One region of the Paenibacillus sp. FSL M8-0334 genome, then DNA from elsewhere that is predicted to be linked to it. Evidence: a T-box and tRNA genes for the amino acid it is inferred to sense, from the RefSeq annotation. Region 1 holds a T-box; the other regions hold tRNA genes.
What was found. The T-box of region 1 lies ahead of ileS (isoleucine--tRNA ligase). A T-box ahead of a tRNA ligase gene usually reads a tRNA of that ligase, here a tRNA-Ile.
Positions count from the first base shown of each region.

Region 1 (4,002 bases):
GCTGCTCATGCCTTTGAGGACGCCTTGCAGGAAGCCAACGTTCTTACCGTATTTCTTCCCGGCTACCTTCAGGTTCAGCTTCAGCGTGAAATCCACGAAGCCGCTGTCGCTCGTTTCCACAACGATGCCCTTGACGTTGATCTCATCCTTGATAATCATTTCATAGCCGGACAGATCGAACTCGCGGTCCATGGACACAATGAGCTCCGACAGCGGCTGACGGGTCTTGATCCCCGTTTCGTTCCGCACGTTGCGGGCCAGCTCCACGATCTGACGCGCCGTTTCCATATCCTGCTCCAGCGTTTGGTCGATCATCGCTTCGTCCGCTTGCGGGAAGTCCGCCAGATGCACGCTCTCTCCGCCGCCCAGGTTGACGTAGATGTCCTCAGACAGCATTGGCGTGAACGGCGCCATCACTCTGGAAAGCACCAGCAGCACATGCGTCAGCGTGCCGTAAGCGGCCAGCTTATCCTCGCCAAGTCCGCTGCCCCAGAAGCGATCGCGGGAGCGGCGGATATACCAGTTGCTCAGCTCATCAACGAATGCCTCGATCGCTTTGGCTGCATTCAGGAAGTCATTCACAGCCAGCCCTTTGTCAACGACCAGCACAAGGCTGTTCAGGCGGGACAGAATCCAGCGGTCCAGCTTGTTCTCCGAACCTTGGAATTGATGCTTCGCCGGGTCATAACCGTCAATGCCGGCATACAGGGTCAGGAAGGCATGGGTGTTCACCAGCGTATCGATGACCTTCGATTTGGCTTCTCCGACGATGCCTTTCGAGAAGCGTTTGCTGTTCCAAGGCGCGCTGTCGGCCAGCAGCGCCCAGCGGAAGGCGTCCGTTCCGTATTCCTCGATGATCTCCCAAGGATCGATGACATTGCCTTTGGATTTGGACATCTTCTGTCCGTTCTCGTCCAGAATGTGGCCGGTAGCCATAACGGCTTTATACGGCGCTTTGCCTGTAAACAAGGTGGATACCGCCAGTAGGCTGTAGAACCAGCCGCGTGTCTGATCGATGCCTTCACAGATCATGTCGGCCGGATACTGATGTTCGAAAGTCTCATTATTTTCAAACGGGTAATGGTATTGGGCGAACGGCATCGAGCCGCTGTCAAACCATACGTCAATCACCTCGGACGTTCTCTCCATCACGCCGCCTTCACAGTGCGGACACTTCACCTTCACCTCATCAACGTAAGGCTTATGAAGCTCCAGATCCTCGCTCACTTCCCCTACAGCGTTGGCGCGAAGATCAGCGATGCTGTGCGGCGCGTACTGCCCGTCACAGGAGCTGCACACCCATACGTTCAGCGGCGTTCCCCAATAGCGGTTCCGGCTGATGTTCCAGTCCACCAGATCCTCCAGGAATTTGCCGAACCGGCCTTCACGCACATGGCCCGGATACCAGGTGACGGAATTGTTGTTCTCAATCAGCTTGTCTTTAACCGCTGTCGTCTCGATAAACCAGCTCTCCATCGCATAATAGAGGAGCGGAGATTTACAGCGCCAGCAGAACGGATAGCTGTGCTCATATTTCTCTTTGCTGTACAGCAGCCCTTTTTCCGAAAGAGCCTTCACGATATCCAGATCACAGTCCTTCACGAACCGTCCCGCAAAATCAGTCACCTCGTCGTTATAACGGCCTTGCCCGTTCACTACACTCACAAAGCTGATGCCATTCTCCCGGCAGACGCGGTAATCGTCCTCACCGTGCGCAGGCGCCATATGGACAATCCCTGTACCGCTGGCATCGGTAACGAAGGAAGCGCCCACGATCACATTGCTTTTCTCCGCCTTGATGTAGCTGAACGGCGGGGTGTAGCTTCTTCCAACCAGCTCCGCGCCCTTCAGTTCAGACAGTACGGTGAATTCACCTTTCATAACATCGTCCACAAGATTCTTGGCTACGATGTATACGCCGTCCTCCTGCTGTACCCGAACATAGTCCATATCCGGATTGACTGCCAGCGCCACGTGCGCCGGAAGCGTCCAAGGGGTAGTCGTCCAGGCGAGTACATATTCGCCGCTGTCATGCAGCTTGAATTTAGCCGTTGCAGACAGATCCTTGACGTCCTCATACCCCTGTGCAACCTCATGCGAGCTCAGTGTCGTCTGACAGCACGGGCAGTACGGGCTCACCCGGTGACCGCGATAGAGAAGACCCTTATCATGGATCGTCGCCAGGATGTTCCATACACTTTCGATATAATTGTTATCCAGTGTGACATAGGGGTGATCGAGATCGGTCCAGTAAGCAATCGCCTCGGTCAGCTCCCGCCATTTATGCTCATATTCGAACACGCTCGCTTTACACTTCTGGATAAAAGCTTCCACGCCGTAATTTTCGATTTCCTGTTTACCGGAGATGCCCAGCTGTTTCTCCACCCCAAGCTCTACCGGCAGACCATGAGTATCCCAGCCCGCTTTGCGGACAACCTGATAGCCCTTCATCGTTTGGTAACGGCCTACAAAATCCTTGATGACCCGTCCAAGCACGTGCCCGATATGAGGAGCACCGTTCGCTGTCGGCGGCCCTTCATAGAATACATAGTTCGGACGACCTTCGCGGTGCTGGATCGATTTCTTGAACGTGTCCTCTTCTTTCCATTTGTTCAGGATACGCAGCTCTCTGGCGCGCGCCTTCTCTTTCACATCAACTCTGTTCATGCCGTATCTTCCTTTCATCCTAACTCATGTAAAATCAAAAAAAGGCCCTCATCCCCCAAGGGACGAGAACCTTAACTCGCGTGACCACCCTAATTCTGTCTGACTGCAACGCACATCAAGCGCAGACCAAACAGCACCTCTGCTCCATGCCAATAACGACAGGCACGGGTCCGATGTAACGTTCGGAGGACGGCTTAGCTTACACACTCCGGATTCACGGCGCTTCGGCTTTGCTTCTCAAGGACGATATTCCACAAGGTCTGAACATTGGCTTTCAGCAGGATGCCAACTCTCTGAGGGACAGCGCCACTTGTGTACTTGTTCCCATCTGCGAATTTACGATTGTTCATTCAATTCAACTATGTTACTAGTTATAGACTTTTTCAGGCCAAAAGTCAACCGCTATCCGCCTAATATACCTCTTTCGGCTCAAGACTCGGCTCAGGCGACTCCAGCGACTCCCATCCATCCTGCTTCAGCAGTTCCAGCTGCGCTTCCACGAGCGAGCGGAAGCGTGTCCGGTAAATGGAGGCCTGCTTCTTCAGTTCTTCTACTTCCAATGCGACTTTGCGCGATTTGCCAAGCGCTTCGTTGATGATCCGGTCCGCATTCTTCTCCGCTTCCTTCACGATCAGCTGCGCTTCCTTCTTCGCGTTGTTCTTCACCTCATCCGCAGCCTCCTGGGCCACGATGATCGTCTTCGATAAGGTTTCCTCAATATTCGCAAAATGATCCAGCTTCTCCTGCATCGCCATTAACTGGTTATGCATTTCCTTGTTCTCCCGAATCACGCTTTCATAATCTTTAATAACCTGATCCAAAAATTCGTTGACCTCGTCTTCATCATAACCCCGGATTCGACGGGCAAACTCCTTATTATGTATATCAAGTGGTGTAAGTGGCATGGTGTGCACCTCCTAAGAATATCGGCTTGTTGCAGACGGGATACGGTCATCCCTGCTATAAGCCAAACCACCCGTCTATGAAAACAGCAGCGGTCATCAGAATGTATCGGTTAATCGGTCGCCATTATTAATGTTTGTTAGTAAATCTTCGACAAAAAAACGGCAATTCCTTCAAAGGCATCACGCATATTTCCCAACCTTGACACGGTACCGCCCTTTTTTTGTCAAGCCGCCCGTCTCCAGCACTTTAAACCGACCAAACCCTTGAATGGAGATCACATCCCCTTCTTTCAGCGGCGTAGAAGGATCCTCTTCCACTTTCCAGTTGACTCTGCAGCGTCCCGCTTTGATCGGAACGACAATTTTGGCCCGGCTGATGCGGAACGCATCGCTGGCAATGCCGTCGAGTCTCATGGAGGAGACCGTAATC
Region 1 is NZ_JBBOCH010000001.1:313,947-317,948, forward strand. It holds gene ileS (isoleucine--tRNA ligase) at 1-2,667, opposite strand, end outside; T-box leader at 2,723-3,007, opposite strand; gene MKX64_RS01445 (DivIVA domain-containing protein) at 3,078-3,572, opposite strand; gene MKX64_RS01450 (YlmH family RNA-binding protein) at 3,753-4,002, opposite strand, start outside.

Region 2 (4,002 bases), 1.9 Mb from region 1:
GGGGACCTTAGCTGATGGTCTGGGCTGTTTCCCTTTTGACAATGGATCTTAGCACTCACTGTCTGACTCCCGGACATAAGTCGATGGCATTCGGAGTTTGACTGAGCTTGGTAACCCTTGCGGGCCCCGCACCCAATCAGTGCTCTACCTCCATGACTCTTTATTCCGAGGCTAGCCCTAAAGCTATTTCGGGGAGAACCAGCTATCTCCGAGTTCGATTGGAATTTCTCCGCTACCCCCACCTCATCCCCGCACTTTTCAACGTACGTGGGTTCGGGCCTCCAGTGCGTGTTACCGCACCTTCACCCTGGACAGGGGTAGATCACACGGTTTCGGGTCTACGCCCACATACTAACTCGCCCTATTCAGACTCGCTTTCGCTGCGGCTACGGCTTCTCGCCTTAACCTTGCATGGGAACGTAACTCGCCGGTTCATTCTACAAAAGGCACGCCATCACCCATTGAACGGGCTCTGACTTCTTGTAAGCACACGGTTTCAGGTTCTATTTCACTCCCCTCCCGGGGTGCTTTTCACCTTTCCCTCACGGTACTGCTTCACTATCGGTCGCTAGGGAGTATTTAGCCTTACCAGATGGTCCTGGCAGATTCATACGGGGTTTCACGTGCCCCGCACTACTCGGGATCCGTCTCGGAGGGTTCACATTTTCGACTACAGGGCTTTTACCTTCTATGGCCGGCCTTTCCAGACCTGTTCAACTAATCTAAACCTTTGTAACTCCATGTGAGACGTCCCACAACCCCGAAGAGCAAGCTCTTCGGTTTAGGCTGTTCCGCGTTCGCTCGCCGCTACTGACGGAATCACTCTTGTTTTCTCTTCCTCCAGGTACTTAGATGTTTCAGTTCCCTGGGTATGCCTCTTCACAGCCTATGTATTCAGCTGTGAGTGACTGGTTATTACACCAGCCGGGTTTCCCCATTCGGACATCCCCGGATCAAAGCTTGCTTACAGCTCCCCGAGGCCATTTCGTCGTTCGCCACGTCCTTCATCGGCTCCTAGCGCCTAGGCATCCTCCGTGTGCTCTTAGTAGCTTAACCATTTGCTCCGGTTTTGCGCTCCTCGCTCTGTTGTCCGTTTGTTTCCCTGATTGGATAAAACCGCTCAGTAGTGGAAACAAACTTCCAAAGGATCGATGATCTCAAAACCTTCGCGTGCTACTTTTATTGAAACTTGTTGTGACACAAGTTCAGCTAAAAGGATATTTCTAAAACGCAAATTCGTTTCGTTATCTAGTTTTCAAGGATCAACCCCGGTCTTCAACCGGAAGATTATCATATCATGCCATACATTTCAGTGCAACCTGCAATTTATGGAAGTGATATGAGTATGATGGTGGAGCCAAGGGGGATCGAACCCCTGACCTCCTGCGTGCAAGGCAGGCGCTCTCCCAGCTGAGCTATAGCCCCAAAAAGGAACCTCATCACTAAATATGAAGTTGAATGGTGGGCCCTAGTGGACTCGAACCACCGACCTCACCCTTATCAGGGGTGCGCTCTAACCAGCTGAGCTAAGGGCCCATATCATACGCTTGGCGACGTCCTACTCTCCCGGGACCCTTCGGTCCAAGTACCATCGGCGCTGGAAGGCTTAACGGTCGTGTTCGGTATGGGTACGCGTGGAACCCTTCCGCCATCATCACCAAACGTATATATGTATGAAAGGATTGACCTCTCAAAACTGACCAACGAGTGAGTAACAGGCCTAAACCTGATTCGGTTCCTTTGCTTTCGCAAAGGGATCGGCGACTTTACAGTCAGCCTATTTGAATGCTCTCGTTGCAGAGAGCGATTCTCCATAGAAAGGAGGTGATCCAGCCGCACCTTCCGATACGGCTACCTTGTTACGACTTCACCCCAATCATCTACCCCACCTTCGGCGGCTGGCTCCTTGCGGTTACCCCACCGACTTCGGGTGTTGTAAACTCTCGTGGTGTGACGGGCGGTGTGTACAAGACCCGGGAACGTATTCACCGCGGCATGCTGATCCGCGATTACTAGCAATTCCGACTTCATGCAGGCGAGTTGCAGCCTGCAATCCGAACTGAGACTGGCTTTTTAGGATTGGCTCCACCTCGCGGCTTCGCTTCCCGTTGTACCAGCCATTGTAGTACGTGTGTAGCCCAGGTCATAAGGGGCATGATGATTTGACGTCATCCCCACCTTCCTCCGGTTTGTCACCGGCAGTCACCTTAGAGTGCCCACCATTACGTGCTGGCAACTAAGATCAAGGGTTGCGCTCGTTGCGGGACTTAACCCAACATCTCACGACACGAGCTGACGACAACCATGCACCACCTGTCTCCTCTGTCCCGAAGGAAACCTCTATCTCTAGAGGGGTCAAAGGGATGTCAAGACCTGGTAAGGTTCTTCGCGTTGCTTCGAATTAAACCACATACTCCACTGCTTGTGCGGGTCCCCGTCAATTCCTTTGAGTTTCAGTCTTGCGACCGTACTCCCCAGGCGGAATGCTTAATGTGTTAACTTCGGCACCAAGGGTATCGAAACCCCTAACACCTAGCATTCATCGTTTACGGCGTGGACTACCAGGGTATCTAATCCTGTTTGCTCCCCACGCTTTCGCGCCTCAGCGTCAGTTACAGCCCAGAGAGTCGCCTTCGCCACTGGTGTTCCTCCACATATCTACGCATTTCACCGCTACACGTGGAATTCCACTCTCCTCTTCTGCACTCAAGTTCCCCAGTTTCCAGTGCGTCCCGAAGTTAAGCTCCGGGTTTAAACACCAGACTTAAAGAACCGCCTGCGCGCGCTTTACGCCCAATAATTCCGGACAACGCTTGCCCCCTACGTATTACCGCGGCTGCTGGCACGTAGTTAGCCGGGGCTTTCTTCTCAGGTACCGTCACCCAAAGAGCAGTTACTCTCTCTGGCGTTCTTCCCTGGCAACAGAGCTTTACGATCCGAAAACCTTCATCACTCACGCGGCGTTGCTCCGTCAGACTTTCGTCCATTGCGGAAGATTCCCTACTGCTGCCTCCCGTAGGAGTCTGGGCCGTGTCTCAGTCCCAGTGTGGCCGTTCACCCTCTCAGGTCGGCTACGCATCGTCGCCTTGGTAGGCCATTACCCCACCAACTAGCTAATGCGCCGCAGGCCCATCCTCAAGTGACAGATTGCTCCGCCTTTCCATATCCGGCCATGCAGCCAAATATCCTATCTGGTATTAGCTACCGTTTCCGGTAGTTATCCCAGTCTTGAGGGCAGGTTGCCTACGTGTTACTCACCCGTCCGCCGCTAAATCTCAGGAGTGCAAGCACTCCATCGATTCCGCTCGACTTGCATGTATTAGGCACGCCGCCAGCGTTCGTCCTGAGCCAGGATCAAACTCTCCAATAAAGATTGAACACTTCTGGATTGCTCCAAGAAATCATCCAACCAATGAGTTTGTAGCTCATTTCAAAACTGACGAGAATTTGTTCAATTCTCTTATATCTGCTTCATTTATTGTACGGCTTGTACAACATCATGTTGCAGTGGATTTTTAACAAAATCCATACTCACTCGTTGTTCAGTTTTCAAAGATCAATGCTTTGTTTTCGTTCGCCGTAACTCACAGCGGCGACTTTAATAATATATCACACTATCTCGTTCCCGGTCAAGAAGTTTTTTTGATTAATTTTTCATCCATTATCTTCTAAACCGCTGGGGAACGATCACACCCGAACAAAACGGGCGAAACTTAATGTATCACAGATGATAACCCGCCGTCAACTATCCGAGCAATGTTATTTTAAGCCCGAGAAGCAAAGCGACGCCCGGCAAGCCGAGCACCATTACCGTGCCGATCGTCATCGGATTCAGCGGAATATAGGCCTCAGCCGCAAGCCCCGTGAAATTAACGACATACAGCCCGACCGCAGCCAGCGCCAGATGAGCTCCAAACACCGTGACCCATCCCATGCCCAGTCTTTTTTTAAAGATAATATAGATGAGCAGAAGCAGCGAAACGCATAGTACACCGAGCATCA
Region 2 is NZ_JBBOCH010000001.1:2,193,026-2,197,027, forward strand. It holds rRNA gene MKX64_RS09545 (23S ribosomal RNA) at 1-1,056, opposite strand, end outside; tRNA gene MKX64_RS09550 (tRNA-Ala) at 1,350-1,425, opposite strand; tRNA gene MKX64_RS09555 (tRNA-Ile) at 1,460-1,536, opposite strand; rRNA gene rrf (5S ribosomal RNA) at 1,546-1,662, opposite strand; rRNA gene MKX64_RS09565 (16S ribosomal RNA) at 1,818-3,370, opposite strand; gene MKX64_RS09570 (pro-sigmaK processing inhibitor BofA family protein) at 3,746-4,002, opposite strand, start outside.
Region 2: it has a tRNA-Ile gene. The T-box ahead of ileS (isoleucine--tRNA ligase) is inferred to sense a tRNA for this amino acid. The anticodon was not compared.

Region 3 (4,002 bases), 2.7 Mb from region 1:
CAGAGTCACTCGACCAGTGAGCTATTACGCACTCTTTAAATGGTGGCTGCTTCTAAGCCAACATCCTGGTTGTCTGTGCAACTCCACATCCTTTCCCACTTAACACACACTTGGGGACCTTAGCTGATGGTCTGGGCTGTTTCCCTTTTGACAATGGATCTTAGCACTCACTGTCTGACTCCCGGACATAAGTCGATGGCATTCGGAGTTTGACTGAGCTTGGTAACCCTTGCGGGCCCCGCACCCAATCAGTGCTCTACCTCCATGACTCTTTATTCCGAGGCTAGCCCTAAAGCTATTTCGGGGAGAACCAGCTATCTCCGAGTTCGATTGGAATTTCTCCGCTACCCCCACCTCATCCCCGCACTTTTCAACGTACGTGGGTTCGGGCCTCCAGTGCGTGTTACCGCACCTTCACCCTGGACAGGGGTAGATCACACGGTTTCGGGTCTACGCCCACATACTCATTCGCCCTATTCAGACTCGCTTTCGCTGCGGCTACGGCTTCTCGCCTTAACCTTGCATGGGAACGTAACTCGCCGGTTCATTCTACAAAAGGCACGCCATCACCCATTTAACGGGCTCTGACTTCTTGTAAGCACACGGTTTCAGGTTCTATTTCACTCCCCTCCCGGGGTGCTTTTCACCTTTCCCTCACGGTACTGCTTCACTATCGGTCGCTAGGGAGTATTTAGCCTTACCAGATGGTCCTGGCAGATTCATACGGGGTTTCACGTGCCCCGCACTACTCGGGATCCGTCTCGGAGGGTTCACATTTTCGACTACAGGGCTTTTACCTTCTATGGCCGGCCTTTCCAGACCTGTTCAACTAATCTAAACCTTTGTAACTCCATGTGAGACGTCCCACAACCCCGAAGAGCAAGCTCTTCGGTTTAGGCTGTTCCGCGTTCGCTCGCCGCTACTGACGGAATCACTCTTGTTTTCTCTTCCTCCAGGTACTTAGATGTTTCAGTTCCCTGGGTATGCCTCTTCACAACCTATGTATTCAGCTGTGAGTGACTGGTTATTACACCAGCCGGGTTTCCCCATTCGGACATCCCCGGATCAAAGCTTGCTTACAGCTCCCCGAGGCCATTTCGTCGTTCGCCACGTCCTTCATCGGCTCCTAGCGCCTAGGCATCCTCCGTGTGCTCTTAGTAGCTTAACCATTTGCTCCGGTTTTGCGCTCCTCGCTCTGTTGTCCGTTTGTTTCCCTGATTGGATAAAACCGCTCGGTGGTGGAAACAAACTTCCAAAGGATCGACGATCTCAAAACCTTCGCGTGCTACTTTTATTGAAACTTGTTGTGACACAAGTTCAGCTAAAAGGATATTTCTAAAACGCAAATTCGTTTCGTTATCTAGTTTTCAAGGATCACCCCCGGTCCTTCGACCGGAAGATTATCATATCATGCCATACATTTCAGTGCAACCTGCAATTTATGGAAGTGATATGAGTATGATGGTGGAGCCAAGGGGGATCGAACCCCTGACCTCCTGCGTGCAAGGCAGGCGCTCTCCCAGCTGAGCTATAGCCCCAAAAAGGAACCTCATCACTAAATATGAAGTTGAAATGGTGGGCCCTAGTGGACTCGAACCACCGACCTCACCCTTATCAGGGGTGCGCTCTAACCAGCTGAGCTAAGGGCCCATATCATACGCTTGGCGACGTCCTACTCTCCCGGGACCCTTCGGTCCAAGTACCATCGGCGCTGGAAGGCTTAACGGTCGTGTTCGGTATGGGTACGCGTGGAACCCTTCCGCCATCATCACCAAACGTATATATGTATGAAAGGATTGACCTCTCAAAACTGACCAACGAGTGGGCGAAAGCTTTACGAAGTAAAGCTACTCCGAAAGCATAATCTCAGGCCTAAACCTGATTTGGTCCCTTTGCTTTCGCAAAGGGATCGGCGACTTTACAGTCAGCCTATTTGAATGCTCTCGTCTCAGAGAGCGATTCTCCATAGAAAGGAGGTGATCCAGCCGCACCTTCCGATACGGCTACCTTGTTACGACTTCACCCCAATCATCTACCCCACCTTCGGCGGCTGGCTCCTTGCGGTTACCCCACCGACTTCGGGTGTTGTAAACTCTCGTGGTGTGACGGGCGGTGTGTACAAGACCCGGGAACGTATTCACCGCGGCATGCTGATCCGCGATTACTAGCAATTCCGACTTCATGCAGGCGAGTTGCAGCCTGCAATCCGAACTGAGACTGGCTTTTTAGGATTGGCTCCACCTCGCGGCTTCGCTTCCCGTTGTACCAGCCATTGTAGTACGTGTGTAGCCCAGGTCATAAGGGGCATGATGATTTGACGTCATCCCCACCTTCCTCCGGTTTGTCACCGGCAGTCACCTTAGAGTGCCCACCATTACGTGCTGGCAACTAAGATCAAGGGTTGCGCTCGTTGCGGGACTTAACCCAACATCTCACGACACGAGCTGACGACAACCATGCACCACCTGTCTCCTCTGTCCCGAAGGAAACCTCTATCTCTAGAGGGGTCAAAGGGATGTCAAGACCTGGTAAGGTTCTTCGCGTTGCTTCGAATTAAACCACATACTCCACTGCTTGTGCGGGTCCCCGTCAATTCCTTTGAGTTTCAGTCTTGCGACCGTACTCCCCAGGCGGAATGCTTAATGTGTTAACTTCGGCACCAAGGGTATCGAAACCCCTAACACCTAGCATTCATCGTTTACGGCGTGGACTACCAGGGTATCTAATCCTGTTTGCTCCCCACGCTTTCGCGCCTCAGCGTCAGTTACAGCCCAGAGAGTCGCCTTCGCCACTGGTGTTCCTCCACATATCTACGCATTTCACCGCTACACGTGGAATTCCACTCTCCTCTTCTGCACTCAAGTTCCCCAGTTTCCAGTGCGTCCCGAAGTTAAGCTCCGGGTTTAAACACCAGACTTAAAGAACCGCCTGCGCGCGCTTTACGCCCAATAATTCCGGACAACGCTTGCCCCCTACGTATTACCGCGGCTGCTGGCACGTAGTTAGCCGGGGCTTTCTTCTCAGGTACCGTCACCCAAAGAGCAGTTACTCTCTCTGGCGTTCTTCCCTGGCAACAGAGCTTTACGATCCGAAAACCTTCATCACTCACGCGGCGTTGCTCCGTCAGACTTTCGTCCATTGCGGAAGATTCCCTACTGCTGCCTCCCGTAGGAGTCTGGGCCGTGTCTCAGTCCCAGTGTGGCCGTTCACCCTCTCAGGTCGGCTACGCATCGTCGCCTTGGTAGGCCATTACCCCACCAACTAGCTAATGCGCCGCAGGCCCATCCTCAAGTGACAGATTGCTCCGCCTTTCCATATTCGGCCATGCAGCCAAATATCCTATCCGGTATTAGCTACCGTTTCCGGTAGTTATCCCAGTCTTGAGGGCAGGTTGCCTACGTGTTACTCACCCGTCCGCCGCTAAATCTCAGGAGTGCAAGCACTCCATCGATTCCGCTCGACTTGCATGTATTAGGCACGCCGCCAGCGTTCGTCCTGAGCCAGGATCAAACTCTCCAATAAAGATTGAAAATTTCTGGATCGCTCCAAGAAATTATCCAACCGATGAGTTTGTAGCTCATTTCAAAACTGACGAGAATTTGTTCAATTCTCTATTCATAACTCCCCGCCGAAGCGGTTCGTTTTACCCACTCGTTGTTCAGTTTTCAAAGATCGATCATCTTGCTTTTTCGTCATCGCATCTCTCAGCGGCGACTTTTATAATATATCATACTTCCTAGTTACTTTGCAAGACTTTTTTTAAAAGTTTTTTCATTCTCTTTTAAGAATCATCTCTGCCGCCGGTTGGCGGCATCAGCTTTCGTTAAGGAAGCGAAACTTAATTTACCACATTCAAACGAGGATAGTCAACACTCTTTTTTATATTTCGAGGTGTTTTTCTAAGGTTTTAATGTTTGATTTGCGGAAACTTGCCGTTACGCGCATATTTGGAGAGTTCTTTTTGAGGAGCGAATCGTGCATACATCCGGAAGACGGTCTTAT
Region 3 is NZ_JBBOCH010000001.1:2,977,667-2,981,668, reverse strand. It holds rRNA gene MKX64_RS13060 (23S ribosomal RNA) at 1-1,168, opposite strand, end outside; tRNA gene MKX64_RS13055 (tRNA-Ala) at 1,463-1,538, opposite strand; tRNA gene MKX64_RS13050 (tRNA-Ile) at 1,574-1,650, opposite strand; rRNA gene rrf (5S ribosomal RNA) at 1,660-1,776, opposite strand; rRNA gene MKX64_RS13040 (16S ribosomal RNA) at 1,970-3,522, opposite strand; gene MKX64_RS13035 (hypothetical protein) at 3,908-4,002, opposite strand, start outside.
Region 3: it has a tRNA-Ile gene. The T-box ahead of ileS (isoleucine--tRNA ligase) is inferred to sense a tRNA for this amino acid. The anticodon was not compared.